DNA from 4 places in the Pseudobacillus sp. 179-B 2D1 NHS genome. Region 2 is predicted to be linked to each of the others. Evidence: riboswitches for the same ligand, from Rfam matches in the RefSeq annotation. Region 2 holds a riboswitch; each other region holds the start of a gene.
What was found. Region 2 has a riboswitch for cyclic di-GMP ahead of ACH0BF_RS03575 (amidase). Riboswitches for the same ligand answer to the same signal wherever they lie in the genome.

Region 1 (5,406 bases), on a different contig from region 2:
CCAGATGTGTGTATGGCTGTGGTGATATGCTTGGCAAGACGATAGCAATTCCCATACGCTCAGCCAACGGATAGACCGATTGCTTCCAGGTACTTTGCAAATAGTCTCCCTCAGGCTTTAACGTTTCATTTGGATAAGGACGCAGCTCGAAAGGCATCCATTCTACTTCTACATCCTTCCCTTTGATCGCTTCTTTTAACGGTTTTTCTGCCAAGAAACAAAAAGGACATACATAATCTGAATATACCTTAATCTTTATAGTCATTGCGATCTTCTCCTTTTCTTGCATGATTGTGTCGCACATCTGACCTATTCCCTTGACTGTGAAGGAAATTCATCACACATTCGATTATTCTCCACCTACTTTTGTATTTTATTTTGTTGTGCATTTTTCTAAACATCGCCATATGCACCTTTACACTCATTAATCATTGCTTATATGTGTATTTTCAAGTAAGGTATCTTGTTTGCATGTTTTTATAAATTTTATATTTGAATTTTGCACAATATGTAATTAGTTAAAAATTTATAGTCTTAGCTGATTAGTATAAAAAACAGCTCAACGGTTTGTTAAGCTGTTCAGCGCATTTCTGAGGAATTTTTAATTGGATAAAGAAAGAATTTTTAACGCCCAAGCAATAAACCGCCATCGTTTAGTTCCATATACTGTCTTCTTTTTCTTTTTGATACTATGATATATTTGCAAAGCAGCCTCTTCTGGAGATGCTGCCCAAAACAGTTTATCAGGTTCGCCTTTAGCCATTTCCGTATCAATGAATCTGCATTTAACGTCCGTGGCAAACACGTTTTCCTGTTGCATTTTTAGTTTTTTTCGGATGTTCATCAAGTAGTTGGATACGAAAGTTTTTGAGGCATTGTATAAAGGAGCAACCGGATTAGCCATTAATGCTCCAACCGATGATAGGCCGAATAAATGACATGCATCCTTCGCTAGAAAATGATGACATGCCACGTTCACTGTCATTACAAAACCTGAAACATTCTCATCTATTGCCTCCTTTGACAATCGACTTATGTATTAGTTGTTCTTGGAGAGCAAGGAGCTTATCTTCCCTTCTAGCGGCTAACCCGACAATATATCCCTTATTCGATAAAATTTCCGCCAATTCTTCGCCTATGCCGGAACTTGCGCCTACAACTATCGCTTTTCTCAAGTCATCCTCTCCATAGTTCTATTCTTATCTTTTCCAGATTCTTTAGTATTAGAAATCTTTTAATAAACGCTAAACCAATTAGACGTTATTTGGTTTGTCTCTTTCTACTAACTATAATCTGTTCTTATGACGATCGACGAATTGTTTTTTATTTCATCATATTCTCGAATTCTTCAATATCCTTATTAAATTCGGATTGCGTTTCTATGATTATTTGCTGTAAATCATCGGTTATTTGGCTAATCCTTCTTACTTCGTTTGAAATGTTTTCTACATTCATATTCATATTTTTAACGGCATGATCAACCTGACCAGCCAATTTCCGCACTTCATCAGCGACCACCTTAAAACCTCGTCCATGTTCTCCCACCCGGGCAGCTTCAATAGCTGCATTTAAGGCTAGCATATTCTTTTGTGAGGAAATATTGCGTATAAGTTTAGATATCTCACTGATTAGATCTGTTTGCGTTTTTAATGATTCGATGGCCTGAATTTTTTCAGAAGAATTGGTGACAATTATATTGACTAATTCTACGGGCATATCTTTTAATTGAGAAATGATTCCCCTTGTATAATTTTCTCGTTCTGTAATATTAGTGGCGATTTTCAGAACAGCTTCCACTTCCCCGTCCGCATCTCGAACCGGAATATAGGTCGCTTCGAACCATAGTAAATTTTCCCGCTTGCTTACTCTCTGAATTTTCTCTTGGAATTTGACTCCTTTTCCAAGGTTCATCCACAAGTCTTCATACTGCCTGCTGTTTCTAAACGCTGGCCTGCAAAATTGCTCATGCTTCATATTTTTCATTTCACTGGCTGTATAGTCCAAAGTCTTTGCAAAGTTTTCATTCGCCCAAATCACTTCTCTGTTCAAGTTAAATTCTATCATTGCTAAGTTGGACTCCAATGCCGTTACAACAGCTGCTTCGTTTAATACTTGCGAAGTCATTTTTTACCCCTCTCATTGTAGGGGCAGCCCAGCCATCATAACCCATTTGGTTTTAGACCTGTCGGCTTTGCGTCCTAATCTTTCGACAAGTTTGCTTTTCACATTTTTAATAAGTAATAGTTATATTATAAATCTTTTTATTGGCAATGTTATAAAATTTTGCAGAAAATAAAAAATCACTATTAGGCTACTGCTATAAGATGAAAATAAAGTTATTTCATTTTATAACGTCAAACAAGCATACCCCCGTTCAGACTTCAGAACGGGGGTAATTCGATAGAAGATGCTTTACTGCGCTTGAAAGATAACTGATACGCTGACTTTCTAATTGATTATCATTACTTTTTTGAAACTGGTATCCATATTTCACTTTTGAAAGTGGGTGAAGTTACATCTTTATTTTCGTTCCACAGGATTTCTGGACCTTCTATTTGTTCATAATTTGAGGATGGGAACCATTCAGAATAAATGCGTCCCCATACATCTTGCAGCGTATCCGGAAATGGTCCGATGGCTTCAAATACAGCCCACGATAGAGCAGGAACTTCAAGCTGTGTTAGATGATCAGGACACGCTTTCGTTGTTGCCACGCCAATATAGTGATCAAGTTCCCCTTTTTCCTCCATCCTGCCTTCAGAAAAGTTGGTGGATGCACTAAGAAGTCCTATAGGTTCGACATTAGAAAGTTTTTTTAGAGTATTTATCGTTTCACTATCTAAGCTTCTCCACATAGAGGCAATGTCCGGATTAACTCCGTTGAAAATAATAGGAACTCTTTTCTTCATACCCACGATGCGAAATGCCTCTTTTTCTTCCATTCGATAGTTCATTTCATTTCCTCCTTTGATTGATAAATGGAAGGTCATTCGTGGATAAGCTTTAAGTGAATGGCCATTACTTCTAGCCTCTGAAGGTGTGATGCCATGCAAATTTTGAAAAGCCCGTGCAAAAGAATCGGGGGAATTGTATCCATATTTTACGGCAATGTCAATGACCTTTGCGCAGCTGTCTTTAAGCTCAAACGCGGCAAGAGTAAGCCGTCTGCGCCGGATGTACTCTGATAATGAAACACCTGAAAGAAAGGAAAACATCCTTTTAAAGTGATATTCGGAGCAGAAAGCCCGTCTTGCTACTTCTTTAAAATCAATCTCATTCGTAAGGTTTTCTTCAATATATTGTAATGCGCCATTCATATCTTTAAGCAAATCCATTGATATGACCTCCTTTATCAAAAGAATAGCAAGAATCAAATGCATCCATCCGACTTTTCGTGCACAATTATGTAGGGTTAATTTATAGATAATAAAACGTGTTATTCAACAAAATAGTCCAATTGAAGAATAACAGAAGAAGAATTTTCAAATAACTTTATCTTTAATGTAACATCTTTACTTATAATTAAACGACTTTATTGTAAGTCGACAACTGGATGTTTTATAGAAGATAGACTCATGCAACACTACAAAACTGATGCTACTAGAACTTTTGCACAATGAAAAGCGTTCGTAACCATTCCATGAAGAAAGGGATAGATGATAATGTTAACTTTTCAAAGATTAATAGCCAGCAAAGACTTTGAATTTTATAGAGTTATTACTCCTGACTTTGATAATGTAGGATACTTAATATTTTATGATACTCACCGGAAAACTGTCTTAAGTGATAATACGGTTTTATCCGAAAGTGGGATGAGTGAAGAGGAATTTGAAGATTATGCTAGAGCTAATCATATTGCTGTCTTGTTCTTTTCGTATTTTGAAACTCACCATGAGAAATATGATAGTGAATTTCGACAAATATTAAATTTTGTTGACGGCATGTTAGACTATAAACCAGATACCACTTATTTTATGGATGTTTACACTATTGATAAAGAACTGGAGTTTGGTTATCCTAATGAATTCGAGAAGGTAAGTGAATTTGCAAGTTATTTAGTAGAGAGAGCAAATAAAGAAATTACTATTCCAAAAATCAGTAGGAATTCTTTTAAACACTTAACTCAGTAATAGAAATGTTAAAATCAATATTTCAACAAGAAGCTTTAATTCATTCTAAAAACAAAAAAACATAAAAATCTCTGTGAAAGTTAACAGGAATTTCCTTTGCCAAGTTGTTTTTCAACAACACAAAAAACTCATTTTGGATATGAATGAGTTTCATTTTATCAACAAAAGGGGTTCGGAATGGTCTTATTCTGAACCCCTTTTGATTTTTCATTAGTTTTAAAGCCATTCGAGAGAAAGATATCCCTCTCCAAGTTCATCTTAAAGCAAGTATAGTTGTACGGCTACCCTAATTTTGCAAGCCCTATTGATTGGAATGGAAGCGCGAAGACTCCTGCGGGATCAGCGGGACAGGTGAGACCCCGCAGGCGCTTTCGCGACGAGAAGGCTCACCGCCCGCCCCGCGGAAAGCGAAGCGTCTGGAATGGAAATCAACAGTCCCCGTTCAGCTCTAATGTCATTAAGTTTGTCTACATTCTGAAACTCATTTGGAATACAAATGAGTTTTTTCTTTTAAATCAATATTTATAGACTACTTTTAATCCGTATCTATTTTAAACTAACAAGTTCTAGACTATCAAATGAGAAAACAACTTTTCATCTTACAGTCGCTAATGCTGGTCTTGAAATGGAAAACATTGAAATATCATGAATCGTTTGCCCATGAATGATTATCTCGCTTAGTACTTCTCCTAAAACGCTACTATACTTAAAGCCGTGTCCCGAAAACCCACCGGCAATCATCACGTGCGAAAATCCAGGGTACTGATCTATAATAAAGTCCTTATCGGGGGTTTTTGTAATCATACAGGAGCTGCCCTTTATAAGTTTGCCGGCTGCTCCTGGCAAAAACTTTTCTAAAAAGTTTCTTAAATCTCCTTCATCATTAAGGTATTTGCCAAAGTCCTGACTCATTGCATCTGGATCTGTTTCTTTCTCCGAATCATTCCGGCCAACTTTCACACCACCACCTGTTATATTTGGAAACCCATAGTATTTTTGATTTTCTACATTAAAATAGAAGCAAGGCAGCAAAGGATGTTCATAATTCTTACTATTCGCTTCAAACCATCCTAATGTTTTACGCATTGGCTGTAACGGCAACCTTAATGACGAAAGAAGTTTACCTGTCCAAGCTCCTGCACAAATCACCACTTTATCAGCATAAACAGTCTCATTTGTAGTTTTTACAGCCACTCCACTAGTTGAAAAATCAATGCATTCTACTTTTGTATTATTCTTTAGTGACATATTATATGTTAGACCTAACTGTTTGTAT
Region 2 (5,406 bases):
GGAGCGAAATTTTCATAAAGCCCAAAAATATTTTTCTAGGAACATTGACTTATACATAATCCGGTTGTATTCTTAATTAAGAATATTTTAGGAATAATTCCTTAAAATGGTAGTGAGTCGACTGTTCTAAAAAAGAAGGTTGTTTATGATGTAAAGAATGTATATTTTATTTCAGACATTTTTTTAGAATCAATGATGAGAACTACTCTAGGTACAGCATGTCAGGAGAAATGTTTCTGAAAGGAATGGAATGATAATGATAAAAGATAAAGTAAGAATTGAAAAAGATTTTTTAGGTGAAAAAGAGATTGCAGCAGATGCATACTATGGCATTCAAACAATGCGCGCTTCCGAAAACTTTCCTATTACTGGTTATCACATTCATGGATCTTTGATTAAAGCATTAGGAATAGTGAAAAAAGCCGCTGCCTTGGCAAACATGGAAACGGGCCGTTTACATAGAGAGCTTGGTGAGGCCATTACACAGGCAGCGGAAGAAGTAATAGAAGGAAAATGGAATAACCAGTTTATTGTAGATCCGATTCAAGGCGGGGCCGGTACTTCGATCAATATGAACGCCAATGAAGTGATTGCCAATCGTGCCCTGGAATTGTTAGGGTACGAAAAAGGCCACTATAGCTATTTAAGTCCTAATAACCATGTAAATATGTCGCAGTCAACAAATGATGCTTTTCCTACTGCTATTCACATTGCTGTATTGGCATCACTAGAAAGTTTGCTTGTGACAATGAGCAAGATGCATAAAGTATTTGAGGAAAAAGCGGCGGAGTTTGACCATGTGATAAAGATGGGCCGTACCCATCTCCAAGATGCTGTTCCTATTCGCCTGGGCCAGGAATTTAAAGCTTATAGCAGTGTCGTAGAACGTGATATGGAAAGAATTCAGCGATCACGCACGCACTTGTATGAAGTCAATATCGGGGCCACAGCTGTAGGAACAGGGTTGAATGCCGATCCTGACTACATAAAAAACGCGACTAACTATCTTGCGGAATTGAGCGGATTTCCTTTAATGAGTGCGAGACACCTTGTTGATGCCACTCAAAATACGGATGCGTATACGGAAGTGTCTGCCGCATTAAAAATTTGTATGATTAATATGTCTAAGATTGCCAATGATCTTCGGTTGATGGCTTCGGGTCCGCGCGCAGGGCTTGCTGAGATTAGCCTGCCGGCACGTCAGCCTGGCTCATCGATTATGCCTGGAAAGGTCAATCCGGTCATGGCAGAAGTGATCAATCAAATCGCTTTTCAAGTGATAGGTAATGATCACACGATTTGTTTAGCTTCTGAAGCAGGACAGTTTGAGTTGAACGTTATGGAACCTGTGTTAGTTTTTAATTTACTTCAATCTATCAATATCATGGAGAATGGATTCCGTACCTTTACAGACCGTTGTCTTTCTGGCATTGAGGCCAATGTGGCTCGCTTGGAAGAATACGTAGAAAAAAGTGTGGGAATCATTACAGCGGTCAATCCTCATATTGGATATGAAACAGCTGCACAAATTGCCAAAGAAGCGATCGCGAGCGGAAAATCGGTTCGTGAATTGTGCTTGCAGCAGGGAATTTTAACAGAAGAAGAGATTGAGCTTATTTTAAATCCTTTTGAGATGACTGAGCCAGGCATTGCTGGGGCTGCTTTTTTACGTGATAACGCTGTCGCTAATAAATAACAATTAATATAAAAGAGCTTCCGAAAAAACATGGGAATGGTCCATTTTCGGAGGCTCTTTTCTTTACTGAAATAACAAGCGTCTGATGAAATTCTCTTCCCTGCATATATTCCTCGACGTACGTGCAAATTAAGGAAACCTGAACCGTCATAAATTGGAGGAATAATAATGAACCTTGCAGATTTTTTAATTATTTTAGGATCCGTGCTGCTGGCCGTTATTTTCATTATATTTATTTCTTTTCTAGTGTATATGATGTTATTTGATCGGAATCAGAAAAGCCACTCCATTTTAAGGAATTACCCACTTCTTGGAAGAATTCGTTATTTTTTTGAGAAGATTGGACCGGAAATGAGACAATATTGGTTCAATAGTGATACGGAAGGCCGGCCTTTCTCTAGAGAGGATTACGAACATATTGTTAAAAGTGCAAAATACAGCCGTGATGTTGTCGGATTTGGATCAAAACGTGACTTTGAGGAAGAGGGATTTTTCATACGAAATGATATGTTTCCGAAGCTGACAGAGGAACTGAAAGTAGACAGAAAAGAAAAAGTGTTAACAAAAAAATATATTTTATTAAAAGATCCTCTTTTTATGCAAAGAGAGGAAAAGCGGGAGGATGAAGAGGCACTCGCTTATTTGCTGGATGATGAGGAGGCTGTGGTGATTGGCCCAACTACTAAGCATCCGTTTATTTTAAAAGGACAGATTGGCATGTCAGCCATGAGTTATGGATCATTGGGAGACAAGGCTATTACCGCTTTATCCGAAGGGTTAGCTTTAGGAAAAGGATCTTGGATGAACACGGGAGAAGGCGGATTATCCCCTTATCACTTAAAAGGCGGAGTCGATATTATTATGCAGATCGGTCCTGGTTTATTTGGCATACGGGATAAACAAGGAGCAGTCGACTGGGAAGAATTAAAGAAAAAGAGTGAAATTCCGCAAATTAAAGCGTTTGAGATCAAATTGGCACAAGGGGCAAAGGCGCGAGGCGGACATATTGATGCCGAAAAAGTAACACCCGAAATTGCCGCTATACGTAAAGTTGAACCTTATAAATCAATTGATAGTCCAAACCGTTTTCGGGAATTTAGCGATGTGCCCTCCATATGTGAATTCATTGAGAAAATTCGCCACCATACTGGGAAACCAGTGGGAATGAAGATTGTCGTCGGCAGCAATAACAGTGTAGAAGAATTGGTTAAATATATGAAGGAAACCGGAAAAGGACCTGATTTTATTACAGTGGACGGAGGAGAAGGGGGCACAGGAGCTTCGTACCAGGAACTGATTGACAGTGTAGGGTTGCCGATTAAATCCGCTTTGCCTATTCTTGTAGCTACTCTTCAGAAATATGGGGTGCGTGACCGGGTAAAGATTATCGCTTCCGGCAAGCTGTTTACCCCTGACCGGATTGCAATTGCTCTTGCGATGGGGGCTGATCTCGTTAATATTGCGCGTGGATTCATGATTACAGTAGGATGCATTCAAACATTGAAGTGTCAATCGAATATTTGTCCGGTTGGAGTGGCCACCACTGATCCAGATCTACAAAAAGCACTTGTCATTGATGAGAAAAAATACCGGACAGCCAACTATTTGATCACCCTTCGGGAAGGATTATTCCGTCTTGCAGCAGCTGCCGGCTTAGAGTCGCCTGTACATTTTAAACCTCAACATGTTGCATACAAAGACGATAAGGGGGTTGTTACGCCACTTGCCGACATCCTCCGGGAGGTGGAGCAGCAAATAGGGGGGGATCAGAAACTAGACAATCATCGGGAAGAGCCGTTGCGAAAGTCGCCTCCTCTAGGCACAGAGCTTGTCTAAAGTGGGTGTCACACAGTGAGTTTTAGATAACTAATTGCTTTTGCTACATTTCTTAAACATTCCTTTCTTCTCCACCGATAATAAAGGTGTAAAAGGCAAACCTGGCGAAAGGCAGGGACGCAAAGCTACGGACCTAAGCAGCAGAGACTGTATGGCCGCCGGGCTGCCATTCTCCTCAGCATTGAAGAGCAATGGCTTTCAACAAAAGGGGGAGAACGGTGTGTACAGCGTAAAGAATGTGTGTTTGTTGATAGTGATGGCATTCATGGCAGGAAGTGCAGTATTTCTGATGACAAGTGACAGAGCGGCAGCAAATGAAGTGACGGAGCCGCGGTCAACTTGGCTATGGGATACACAGGAAATTGTTACAAGCAAAGATAAACTGCTTGCGTTTATGCAGGATCGTCAAGTGGGACGAGTATATTTGCAGATTGATCAGAGCATTTCAACAGAGCATTATAAAGAATTTATTAAACAGGCAGCAGCAAAAGGAATTCAAGTGCATGCGCTGGACGGTGCTCCTTCCTGGGTTTCCAGCAAGGGGCTTGCCCAGCAGCGAAGTTTTTTCTCCTGGGTAACCAATTACCAGGTGAAAGCATTGCCGGAAGAAAAGTTTAAGGGAATTCATTTAGATGTGGAACCGTATTTATATGAGGGATGGAACAGTCAATATAAAAAAACAGTTTTAGCTTATCAAACACTTTTGATAGAGGCCCATCAATCCGCCCAGCGCTTAGGTCTGCCTCTTGCAGTAGATATTCCATTTTGGTTTGATGAAAAAAATTACAGCAACACTTTAGGAAAAGGAAAGCTATCAGAGTGGGTCATTGCAAATACGGATGCCATTACCATTATGGCTTATCGGGATACTGCTGGCAGCCCGAACGGAATAATGGAGCTCGTTCGAAATGAGATGAATAACGCTGCAGCAAAGAATAAAAAAGTTTCTGTTGGAGTGGAAACAGTTCCTTCCACGGAAGCTGACTTTGTTTCTTTTTCTGAAGAAGGCGAGACATATATGTGGGAGCAATTAGCGATCGTTAAGTCTTATTACGGCAATCTTTCAAGTTTTGAAGGTTTCTCTATTCATTCCTTGCAAAGCTGGATGGCATGGCAGTCATGAAAATATCAAGCGCAACTTTTCTAGTTGCGTTTTTTTAGTTGTTTTAGATGTCTTTTACTGAATTTGTGTCATGTTTTAAACATTCCCAAAAAAATTTTTTTTATAGACGAGACTAGCTCTATATTTAGATGATAAATGTCCGATATAACTTAATAAAAACTTTACAAAAAAGGGGCTAGACAATGAAGATTCTACATGATTTGAAGATATCACAGAAATTATTAACCCTGATTATTCTCTTTGCTGTTATTACAAGCATTGTCGGTGTAGTGGGATATAAAAATATGAAAGAGATGGCTCATGGTTCAGAGATAATGTATAAGGAGCACTTGCAGCCGCTTGATTGGCTTGGGAGGATAAATGCCAATAACCGTGCAATCGATGCTTTCACCTTGGAAATTATGGTCACTAAGGACCCGGCCAAATACGAAGAGTTGATGAATAGCATTAATCGAGCAATAAAGGAAAATAATGCATGGATGGAGCAATACAAAAAAACAGAATTATCCTCCGAAGAGAAAGAAGGATTAGCAGTTTTTCAGAAAAGATTGCTTGAATTTCGAGAGCTGAGGCAAAAAGTGCTTGATTTGGCTGCTCAAAATAAGAACGATCAGGCATATGCTCTTTATAATCGAGAAGCTTCTCAGAAACGCCAGCAAATCAATCAGGCAATTAATGACCTTCAAGATTACAATGAGCAATTAGCGAAGAGAATTAAAGAGAAAAACAACGAGAAATTGGGAACAGCTAG
Region 3 (5,406 bases), on a different contig from region 2:
GACAAATATCATCGATGTCAACGTAAAAGGTGTATACTACACAACACGTGCAGTATTGCCAGAAATGATGGAGCGAAACACAGGCGACATCATTAATATCTCATCAACAGCTGGTCAAAAAGGGGCACCCATTACAAGTGCATACTCGGCTTCAAAAGCTGCAGTTATCGGACTAAGTGAGTCATTAATGCTTGAAGTACGCAAGAAAAATATTCGTGTTACAACGTTAACGCCAAGTACGGTTGCAACAGATATGGCTGTTGAGCTAAACTTAACAGACGGCAATCCAGAAAAAGTGATGCAAGCGGAAGATTTAGCAGACTTAATGGTTGCACAGCTAAAACTTCATCCACGTGTTGTATTAAAACATGCTGGACTTTGGTCGACGAACCCTTAATGGAACTGCTTGAAATATCAAGGCGCTATCCGATGTATTTTGGATGGCGTCTTCTTTTTTAGAATAATAAGCTCTAATAGGGGTACTGCCAACCCGCCTATCACATGAACGGCATCACGAGCATTGGTATTCATGACATTTGTGTAGTAAGAAGACAATTATAAAAAAGTATGTTTTTTGCAACTCATTACTCAATTAAATGACCCGGTTGTTGAATAAAATGCCTCGCACTTTTTAAACAACTTTATTTATACAAAATAACAAGTTTATAAATAAAATATAGGTAAGGTAATTCTTTACCTCCTCCCCCTCTAATTGGAAGAATAGAAAAAACTAAAGACTAAAACGAAGAAACTTATTGGACTAAATGTTCAGAAATAGTGGGTATATGAATGGGGAATGGATCGGAAGTTATATTGAAAAATAACCAGAGTCCAATTCCACAAAAAACCTCACAAACTCTTATCGAGCCGTGAGGATGAAAAAGCCTTTATGTAAGATACTTAACCTGAAATAGCCTGGGGATTCATCCCTCTCATTTGAACGATGTTTTTCCAGTTCTCTCGATTTTGCCTGGGGTTTTAGCTTTTAATTTGTATCATTGTTAACTGTAAGGCCCTCTAAAAAAATATCGATACCTTGTTCAAAATACTTTACTAATTCTTCTTTGTCTTCCCATCGAAGTGATAACTTTGCAAAAAGGCCTTCTAACATGGAGATATAAATCCAGGTTAATGCTTTTGCATCGGATACTTTGATTTGTTTCTTGTTAATCGCTTCTGTAAAGATAGAATGGATTAATTCATCATCTTTAGAATAGCATTTATTCAGTCTTTCACGATACTGTTCTCCTACTTCACCCCAATATGACTCTGGTATCAATTTAAAAATCGGGATATCAATTTGAGAATAAAACATTTCCCCATATTTTTTGAGTTTTTCAATAGGATCAGATATGGTTGATAAAGTGGAATGGATACTATTCAGCCATGGTTCGTATTCTTCTTCAATCATTTGAACAAACATTTCTTCTTTGCTCTTAAAATGCCAGTATATGCCACCCTTGCTTACACCAGAACACTTGACAATATCACTAATAGACGTGTTTACATAACCATTCTTACTAAAGCATTCAAGGGCAGCCTTAAGAATAGTCTGCCGTGTCTTCATATCCTTTTTCATGTTTTCCCTCTAATTTATTTCAGATTTAATAACCTGCTTCTGCTATCTAGACTACCATAGGTTGTTGTCGGTTACCGAAAAACTAGCAACTTTATACTAGAATCAATTTTATCCTTGCCTGTTATCGATTAATCGCCATTTCTCAGTCTAATCACCCATTAAACAGGGGGCTTTTTAACTATCAGTCATCTCTGGCAGCTGGCTGAGCGGGGATTCCTTGCGCTTTGTTGGTCAAACCCTTTTATAGCTAGTTATTAAGTTTTAAAAGCCTTCTAATGCCCTTTATGGGCTAAGTGACTACCCCTACAAACGATGGGATTTTCAACATTTTTAGTTAGCTTTGAGATTTTGTAATATAGGTTTTCACTGAAGGCGGCTGATATGTATTAAACTGATGAAGCAAACCCGCCGGATCAGTGTCTACAAGGGCCATAGAACGGTATTTTTCCTGTAAAAACTGTTCTTCTGTCATATGATTGAACAAGGTGACAAGCGGGGTGTAATAATTATTGATATTCAAAAGGCCGCATGGTTTTTGATGTAGTCCTAACTGAGCCCATGTGAAAATTTCAAAAAATTCCTCTAATGTTCCTGGTCCGCCCGGTAAGGCAATAAATCCGTCCGCTAATTCGGCCATCTTAGCCTTTCTCTCATGCATGGATTCAACAACAATTAGCTGAGATAAGTGTTTATGAGAAATTTCTCTTTCATCAAGAAAGCTTGGCATCACTCCAATGACATGACCGCCCGCTTCCAAAACAGCATCAGCTACCGCTCCCATTACTCCTACACTTGCGCCTCCGTATACAAGCTCGATTTGGCGCTTAGCAAGCTCTTTTCCTAAAGTTTTTGCTCCTTCAATATAAAGATCAGAAGCTCCATTACTTGATCCACAAAATACAGCTAGTCTTTTCAAAAAGTATTCCTCCTTACATTACCCAATGTTATTGATTATACATAACGATACACCTTTGGTAAACAATGGATGAGTCAATAAAAACGAGGCGGTCTCTTATGTTAGCCGACAAGTCTATCCATCCTACTCTTCAAAATCGTAATAGGAGTTAAATTTTACTTGTTAATGTTGATTATTCCCTAGCTAATATATCTAATGAAAGGGAAGAATGTCACATTTTATCCTTACGAGGAAAAGTCTTAACCTGTGGCAAAGACAGGTCCAATTGATTGTACGAGCTAGAGAGCTACCAGCAAACTCTTTTTTAGTCATAAAGAAAAGCCCCTCACCCGTGTGAGAAGCCATTCAAGCTATTTACTGCCGTTCTTCCCTTGACTGTCAAAAGGTTTCAGTCTGTTGCCAAACACATCTTTTCACATATAAATGCTCCTTTACCGATGAGCATCAGATAAGAAGATAGTACGTTGTGGAAACAATATGAGTGAGTCGCTTCTCTCATGTTTTTGTGTAATTTCAGCCCAGTCCTGCTGTAACTGATCATAAATGCTCCATTACTTTTAATAAGGGCTTTGTTCTTTTAAGCGGTATCATGTTAAAATAAATCTGTATAATTCGGTTTTCAGCATATTTTAAGGGTGATCATAATGTCTATAGGGGAAAGAATCCGTGAGCTTAGAATGTCTAAAGGACTTTCGTTGACTGAATTGGCAAATCGAGCCGGAGTAGCAAAATCATACGTCTCTTCAGTGGAACGCCAAATACAATTAAATCCTTCTATTCAATTTCTGCATAAAGTTGCCTCGGTATTAAATGTGAGTGTAGAGAAATTAATAGACGAAGGTGACAATCCTATTAAAGAAATTGATACTGAATGGCTCGAACTGGCCAAAGAAGCAATGGAATCCGGGATCAGCAAAGAACAGTTTAAACAATTTCTTGAGTTTCAAAAATGGCAGAAGTCTAATAGTCCCGATAAATAAGTTCTCTTTTAACGGGGCTTTTTCACTTGCCTTCCTTTAACAAACAAGCAGAAAATTCAGAAATAACGATAGGCAATTGATCCCGCATGTCAAACTTCTTTCGTAATGCTGTAGTTTTTATTAGGGCTCTATTCAACTATTTTCTGCTTATTTAGATCTGACCGCTTCACCGGAATGTCCCCCATTAGAGTCATCTTCAGGCAAGCCTAAAACTTGTCCCCTCAAACCGGCCGCTTTTCAAAAAATCCCTCACTTCCTGAAGAGAGATTCCTAGCTCTTTTGCTTCTTTTATTAAAACAATCCATTCCCTGTCCACTGAGACTTGGTCTTCTTTCATAAGAAAATCCTCCTAGAATATCGGCAGCCCAGCCGTCATAGCGTATTTCCCCTTAGACCTGAAGCTTTGCGTCCTTATTTTTCAATAAGTTTGCCTTTTTCTATGATTTGATATTCGCCTTTGCAAGAAAAAGAAAAGTTTTATTCTACTTAAATTTTAGCACCTGGATTGAGTTGTTTGCATTAGTTTTAGTAAAACATTTTATCACTTCTTTCGACGGAATAAACAGACACTTTTTTTCTCAGTAACTATTTTTCTGACCACGATCGTTGATCCATTCATCTGCTATATTTAGATCTAATTGATTATTTTCTGTTTCAGCTGTAAGCACTACGAGCGGCGCAGAATGCCTGATACGCTGCACATCCCAAACCATGCCCTCAAATTTATTATATGAACCATCCGCCTTTATGAATTGCTCTGTATGTTCGGTCAGTTGTACTTGCAGCCCTGTAAAATAATTGCCTGAGCACTCATTTGGAATGCTGATTGAACCTACTAACCGGATGCCAAAAACACAATCATCCAATGACACATTTTCAAAACGATTGGCATTAATCCAACTGTAAGTCTCATCTTTAGGATTTTCGGCTTTTAGTTGAATGCCTGTTTGGAAGCCCACTATAGAAATATTTTCAAAATGAACAAAGCTAATGTTGTGCCACGGACCCTTAGCATAAAGAGAAAGACCCGTTCCTTTGTAACTTTCACTTTTGTTGATAATCGCCATGTTTTCAATACGGGTCCTATTTGTGGCATCGAAGCGGTCCGTGCCTTTTAAAAAAATAACTTCCGACTGAAAATCAGGATCTACGATTTGCACGGTTCCATTTATAATGACGGCATCCTTCTCAACGGTTATCACACGCTCATTTCCCTTAACCACCAATATAGAATTTTGGCCAAACTCCAGTTTCACGCCTTCTTTGACAGTAAAGCCTGACTGGACGACATACTTTTTGTTTGCTCTAAACATTACTTTTTCTTTTTTGTATGTAACACAAAAATCAATGGCCTGTTGAATCGCCTTTGAATAATCGTCTGCTGTTCCTCTTTCATCTGTTGTAAAATCTTCTACTTCTACAACTTGTTCCCGGGATGCACGATTCGTCTGTTCAAGGTCGGGCTCTCCCCACCCCCGCAAACCTATCAGCAAATAGAAACTAACTGCTCCAAATAGAAAAATAATAGGCAGCCATCTAATGTGCATATTCTTCTCTAGCATCAATTTTGCCTTCTTATTCAACTTACTACTTTATTGCAATGCTGCACGACTTCATACCAGTCCATGTAAATGCGGTATATGTCCTCTTCTACTAAATTAGAACCTGATTGCACTTCGATAAATTCCAAATCTGTGATTGCCTTCAACCCATGTTCTGCTCCAACTGGAATATGAAGCACATCTCCCGCTTTCACAGAATAAATTAAGCCATTTAAAGCAAATTCTCCTTTTCCTTTAATAATTGTCCAGACTTCACTGCGAAAACGATGCTTTTGATAACTTAAATTCTTGGTAGCTTTTATGCAAACCCGCTTGGTTAATACCTCCGCTTCGTCCTCCACTTTCGTATAATCGAGCACGCGATACCAA
Region 4 (5,406 bases), on a different contig from region 2:
AGGAGACATAAAGGTCGAGATTAAAGAAAAAACGAAAGCTGATACAGATCATAACTTAAAAAATTTAAGCGCTGTCGCAGAGGGAAATGAGGCACTGAGACAAAAAATAGATGAGGTAATTGGCATGGACCGGTTTCCGTTGGTTTTAGGGGGAGACCACAGTATTGCTATTGGAACATTGGCAGGTGTAGCGAAGCGCCCTGAAAATTTGGGGGTGATTTGGTATGACGCCCACGGCGATTTAAATACCGCAGAAACTTCTCCATCAGGAAACATTCACGGAATGTCTTTGGCGGTAAGTCTGGGACTGGGACATCCTTCCCTAACGAATATTGGCGGTTTTTCTCCAAAGGTAAAGCCTGAAAACGTGGTTATTATCGGAGCTCGCTCTTTAGATCCGGGAGAAAGAGAACTGATCAAGGAAACAGGCATTAAAGTGTTTACAATGCATGAAATCGACCGTTTAGGCATGACTGCCGTGATGGAAGAAACGATCGCTTATTTAAAAGAACGCACGGATGGCGTGCACTTATCGCTTGATTTGGACGGGCTTGATCCAGAGGATGCACCTGGAGTGGGGACACCTGTAGCTGGAGGGATTAGTTACCGCGAAAGCCATTTAGCCATGGAAATGTTATCAGAGGCTAACATAGTAACTTCAGCAGAGTTTGTAGAAATCAACCCAATCCTGGATGAGCACAACAAAACGGCTGCAGCGGCTGTTGCATTGATAAGTTCCTTATTGGGAGATACATTGCTGTAATTTAAATAAAGCAGCTTAACAACCAAGAAAGCCATGAGCTTCTATAAAGCTAGTCAATCTTTTATGTAGCAAGAATCATAGATTTTTCTGCGGGCAGTTTATCAAAAAAGATAAAGGGCCCGCAAAATCGTAATAATCAATGGAATAACTCCTATACAAAAACGAAATCGTTTTCAAAATAACAAGCTAAAGGAGAGTTTGAATGAAGTCAGGAGAAAACCAAACACATGAATTAAAAAGAAGCATGAAAGCAAGGCACTTATTTATGATTTCTCTGGGAGGATGTATTGGTACAGGGTTTTTCCTTGGATCAGGTTATACTATTCATGAAGCTGGACCGACCGGTGCGATTCTCTCTTATCTAGTGGGCGGGTTCATCATGTATTTAACCATGCTTTGCCTCGGGGAATTGTCTGTTGCCATGCCGGTCTCAGGTTCATTTCAAACCTATACTACGAGATTTATTGGCCCCGCGACTGGTTTCTCTATTGGATGGCTTTACTGGTTTGGCTGGGCAGTGACTGTTGCGTTAGAATTTTTGTCGGCAGGCCAGCTCATGTTGAGATGGTTCCCTGATTCACCAGTTTGGATGTGGTGTGCTATATTCGCTGCTCTTCTCTTTTTATTGAATGCCCTGTCAACAAGAGCGTTTGCTGAAGCAGAATTTTTGTTCTCAAGTATTAAAGTGATAGCCATTATTGTGTTTCTCATAGTTGGCGGAGCTGCCATGTTTGGTTTAATTGATATGAAAGGTGGAGAAGAGGCACCATTTCTTTCGCGCTTTTATGCCGAGGGGCTTTTCCCTAATGGGATATCCGCCTTGCTAATAACAATGATTACCGTGAATTTCTCCTTCCAGGGTACCGAACTAATTGGGATCGCTGCCGGGGAAAGTGAAAATCCTGAGAAAACCATTCCTAAATCCATTCGACAAACAGTTTGGAGAACACTTTTCTTCTTCGTGCTATCTGTCTTTGTACTTGCAGGCATGATTCCTATGGAAAAGGCGGGAGTCATTGAAAGCCCATTCGTCGTTATATTTGACAGCATCGGGATTCCTTATGCAGCGGATATAATGAATTTCGTTATTCTTACCGCTCTTCTATCGGTTGCTAACTCTGGTCTTTATGCTGCGACACGCATGCTATACTCTCTTTCCGGAGAGAAGATGGCAAGCCCAGCGTTAGGAAGGGTAAATAAGAGAGGGGTACCGATGAATGCCTTGCTCATCACACTTGCAATAGCCGGTTTATCTTTGCTTTCAAGTGTAGTAGCGGCAAAGACTGTATTTGTTTGGCTGCTTTCCCTTGCAGGCTTAGGAGCGCAAATTGGCTGGATCGCTATTACAGCTTCCCAGCTTGCATTCAGAAGAGCGTATATCCGCCAGGGCGGCAAAGTGGAAGACTTAAAGTTTAAAATTCCTCTTTATCCGGTACTGCCGATCATTGCTTTGACTGCCAACTGTATCGTCATGATTAGCTTGGCATTTGATCCTGCGCAGCGCATGGCGCTTTATTGCGGCGGAGCCTTCTTTATTGGTTGTTACGTGGTTTATCACTTCAAAATGAAGAAAAAACAAATTTTCAATACAAATGAACAAGAGGTACAGCTAACACTAGATAAGAAAATGATTCTTAAGTAAAAAGAAAAGAGCTTTTTTAGTAGGCCAGCTTGTTTATTTAAATGAAAAAGCTGTTCTATAAGACGGAAATCCGGCTTATGGAACAGCTTTTTATTTTATTAACTAATGATCATTGAAGCAGGGGCTGGTGCTCCCAGAAAAGCAGTTAAAGAGAGGGCTCTTTCAACTGCTTTTTTGCCTCTATTTAGCAGCTTATTGTTGTAAAGTAGTTATTCTGTTTTCTTCCATCCTCTTTATTCGCAGATTCAAAATTAGTTTGCAAAATAAGTACATGGGGACAACGATCAGGTAAGTCTAACAATAAGCCAGGTTATCCTTTATATAAGGATGAAATGGAGAAACGTACCATATTTAATGATCAACGAAATTTATCAAGAATAGACAAAGGGGATAGATCAAGAATTACTTTGTGCAACTTTATTGAATGGTACAGGAATGTCTTTTCGAGAGTTTAATTCTATTGATTGGCGACATGCTGGCGTCTAAACTAAAAGAGATTGAAACTCATGTCGCTTTTGTTTGGGGATGAACGTTTGTTTATATTGCAGCATGTCAGTAGCTTAAAGACAGTATTCCATTTCGATTTAGTCTTTTATGACCGGGAAAAGTGGACAGCTGAGAATTGACTAATGTGGCTTTGGAGATACGAGGTTTCACATTGTTAGGCCATAGGGAGAAAACCTTTCTGCCATGACCATAGGCCACTGTCAAAAGGGGTAACCATAAGCCAGGCCTCAAAAGGAGAAGGAAAATGCCTGTTATTATACATGAACAATTTATTCAAGCACCGATTGAAGTATGTTTTGATCTGGCGAGGAATGTAAAGGTACATACACAAACGACACATCAGACAAACGAAAAAGCGGTTGGGGGCGTAACCGAAGGAATGTTGGAGGAAGGAGATATTGTTATTTGGGAAGCCGTTCACTTTGGTATTAAGCAAAGGCTGACATCCCAGGTGACATTTATGGAGAAGCCGAATAAATTCATAGATGAAATGGTACATGGAGCTTTTCACTCTTTTAAGCATATACATCAATTTGTTGAAAAAGCGGATGGCACATTAATGATAGATACGTTTCAATATAAGTCTCCACTTGGTATACTGGGCGTTATAGCTGATAAGTTATTTTTAGAAAAATACATGACTGCATTTATTATTTTACGTGCAAAGGAATTGAAAAAAATGGCTGAACGTGTTACCTAATATAAAGAGCAAGGGTTATGTTTTTCATCATCCCCTTGTTTATTGTATGATTAAATTGTTTCTGATGAAAAGGCAAACTTATTGAAAAATAAGGACGCAAAGCCACGGGTCTAAAGTTTACAGACAATGATAGCCGGGCTGCCAAATGAGAAAGACTTCCTCATTTGGGTGATTACGCAAATAAAAGGTAGGGACCGAAATTGATGGAAGAAAATGAAGAATTAAGAAAAAGCATTCAACGATTTTATGATTTACTAAAAAAACATCCGGATAACACCGATGCCGCTCACGATTTTGTCGCTTATTTGTGGTCTTTCTTAAAGATTCGATCTAAAGTGCCATTGCCGGCTGCTGAAATTATGACGCTGCTAAAAAATTATAAGCCGAATGTATTTGACGCATTAAAGAAGATGGCTGAAAAGAATTTGATGCTAAATATTTTAACGGAGTTGCCTGCAAATAATGAATCGGCAGAGGAAAGATTAGACGAATTTTTAAATGTTTAACTCATTTCTTATTTTTTCCCGATGGAGGATTAAACAGCTTGCTTGGTGGGTAAATAAGTTACAGAAGGTGGCTGCCTTCGAGGGTTAATTTGTACTCGATTAGACTGCTAGTAGAAATGAACAACATGGGTAAGATAGGAGGATTGTCAATGGATAAAAACGAAGTCATCAAAATGTTGCAAAATGCAAAGGATTTGTATGAGAACAAACAGATTGAAATAGCCTTAAAGAAGGACAACATTAATAAAGAGTCCTACATTAAAGGAGTGGTTGAAGGGCTTTCCATTGCCATTGCAACAATAGAGCAACAAGAAGGATAAATAGGCATATGCTTCCTCTCATATAAACAATAAAAGCTTTGCTCTTAGTGAGCAAGGCTTTTTCTCATGATAAAGTTAGTGGAAAAGGAATCGGTTCATATAAGAGTGGGGAGTAGTGGAATGCATGTGTTAAAAAAAGTAAATGATCTCTCTATTTAATGACTTCCAAAGGAATCATTGGTATTAATAAGAGTCGGTTGCAAAGTCCATAATATCATTGTGTTTCAAAAGCAGCACATAGTCGCCAGCCCAGGAGGTAGTACATTTGATTCTTACGCTATTAATCGTCGGCTTGGTTATTCTTGCTGTTATTCATTTTGTTTCTACAGAAAAAAAGGGACGAGCAGATAACAGGACGGATGACTTGGTGATGGAAAATGTGCCGAATTTAACAAAGGGGGACTTTATAATGGCTAAAAAAACATCTGAAGAGGTAACTGAACAAGTAGCTGAAAGAGTAGCGGAAAGAAAATTTGAAGAAGAGATTGGAGAAGAATTGGCGCCTTTAAGAAGCCAATTAGATTCTATGGCCACTGCCTTGAACCAACTCCAAAGTTCTCAACAACAATTAGGTTCTATCGACCAGCCTGCTACTATGCAAAACGAGCAAGCATCCCAATTGCTCCAACAGATGCAGCAATTTAGAAGACAAGCTCAAAGTCAGCAACAAGAGACGTTCCAGCAGCTTCAGCAAACAGTTCAACAAGCTGCACAAATGCTAGGGAGCGTGGGACAAACGTTGCAATCGTTTAGCATTCTAAACCAAATGACTCAACAAATTGATCAGTCTCAGCAACAATTGAAGCAATTGAGTTCTCAACAATACCAGCAAAATCAACAGAACCAACAGATGAATTCATCTCTTCAGCGCTGATTTTTAAAGTGCCCCATTTTTATGAAGGTAGGAATGGTCCCGCTGCTTTTAGCAAGCGGGACTGTTATTTTGTGAATAAAAACCTTTTGTCCAT

Region 1: another riboswitch for cyclic di-GMP. It lies ahead of ACH0BF_RS01300 (methyl-accepting chemotaxis protein); the one in region 2 lies ahead of ACH0BF_RS03575 (amidase).
Region 3: another riboswitch for cyclic di-GMP. It lies ahead of ACH0BF_RS13210 (anti-repressor SinI family protein); the one in region 2 lies ahead of ACH0BF_RS03575 (amidase).
Region 4: another riboswitch for cyclic di-GMP. It lies ahead of ACH0BF_RS24005 (hypothetical protein); the one in region 2 lies ahead of ACH0BF_RS03575 (amidase).

Annotation. Positions count from the first base shown of each region.
Region 1 is NZ_JBIQDP010000001.1:229,340-234,745, reverse strand. It holds gene ACH0BF_RS01315 (DsbA family oxidoreductase) at 1-265, opposite strand, end outside; gene ACH0BF_RS01310 (Rossmann-fold NAD(P)-binding domain-containing protein) at 602-985, opposite strand; gene ACH0BF_RS01305 (SDR family NAD(P)-dependent oxidoreductase) at 1,005-1,175, opposite strand; gene ACH0BF_RS01300 (methyl-accepting chemotaxis protein) at 1,324-2,124, opposite strand; cyclic di-GMP riboswitch class I at 2,144-2,230, opposite strand; gene ACH0BF_RS01295 (AraC family transcriptional regulator) at 2,463-3,335, opposite strand; gene ACH0BF_RS01290 (hypothetical protein) at 3,663-4,130, shown strand; gene solA (N-methyl-L-tryptophan oxidase) at 4,725-5,406, opposite strand, start outside.
Region 2 is NZ_JBIQDP010000002.1:251,662-257,067, reverse strand. It holds gene aspA (aspartate ammonia-lyase) at 257-1,696, shown strand; gene ACH0BF_RS03580 (FMN-binding glutamate synthase family protein) at 1,865-3,532, shown strand; cyclic di-GMP riboswitch class I at 3,617-3,703, shown strand; gene ACH0BF_RS03575 (amidase) at 3,753-4,655, shown strand; gene ACH0BF_RS03570 (methyl-accepting chemotaxis protein) at 4,838-5,406, shown strand, end outside.
Region 3 is NZ_JBIQDP010000012.1:28,899-34,304, forward strand. It holds gene ACH0BF_RS13190 (3-ketoacyl-ACP reductase) at 1-397, shown strand, start outside; gene ACH0BF_RS13195 (TetR/AcrR family transcriptional regulator) at 986-1,579, opposite strand; gene ACH0BF_RS13200 (LOG family protein) at 1,914-2,495, opposite strand; gene ACH0BF_RS13205 (helix-turn-helix domain-containing protein) at 3,140-3,475, shown strand; gene ACH0BF_RS13210 (anti-repressor SinI family protein) at 3,672-3,812, opposite strand; cyclic di-GMP riboswitch class I at 3,832-3,917, opposite strand; gene ACH0BF_RS13215 (hypothetical protein) at 4,054-5,037, opposite strand; gene ACH0BF_RS13220 (sugar phosphate nucleotidyltransferase) at 5,055-5,406, opposite strand, start outside.
Region 4 is NZ_JBIQDP010000043.1:16,492-21,897, forward strand. It holds gene rocF (arginase) at 1-763, shown strand, start outside; gene ACH0BF_RS23995 (amino acid permease) at 966-2,405, shown strand; gene ACH0BF_RS24000 (SRPBCC family protein) at 3,157-3,612, shown strand; cyclic di-GMP riboswitch class I at 3,674-3,758, shown strand; gene ACH0BF_RS24005 (hypothetical protein) at 3,816-4,118, shown strand; gene ACH0BF_RS24010 (hypothetical protein) at 4,268-4,438, shown strand; gene ACH0BF_RS24015 (hypothetical protein) at 4,704-5,312, shown strand.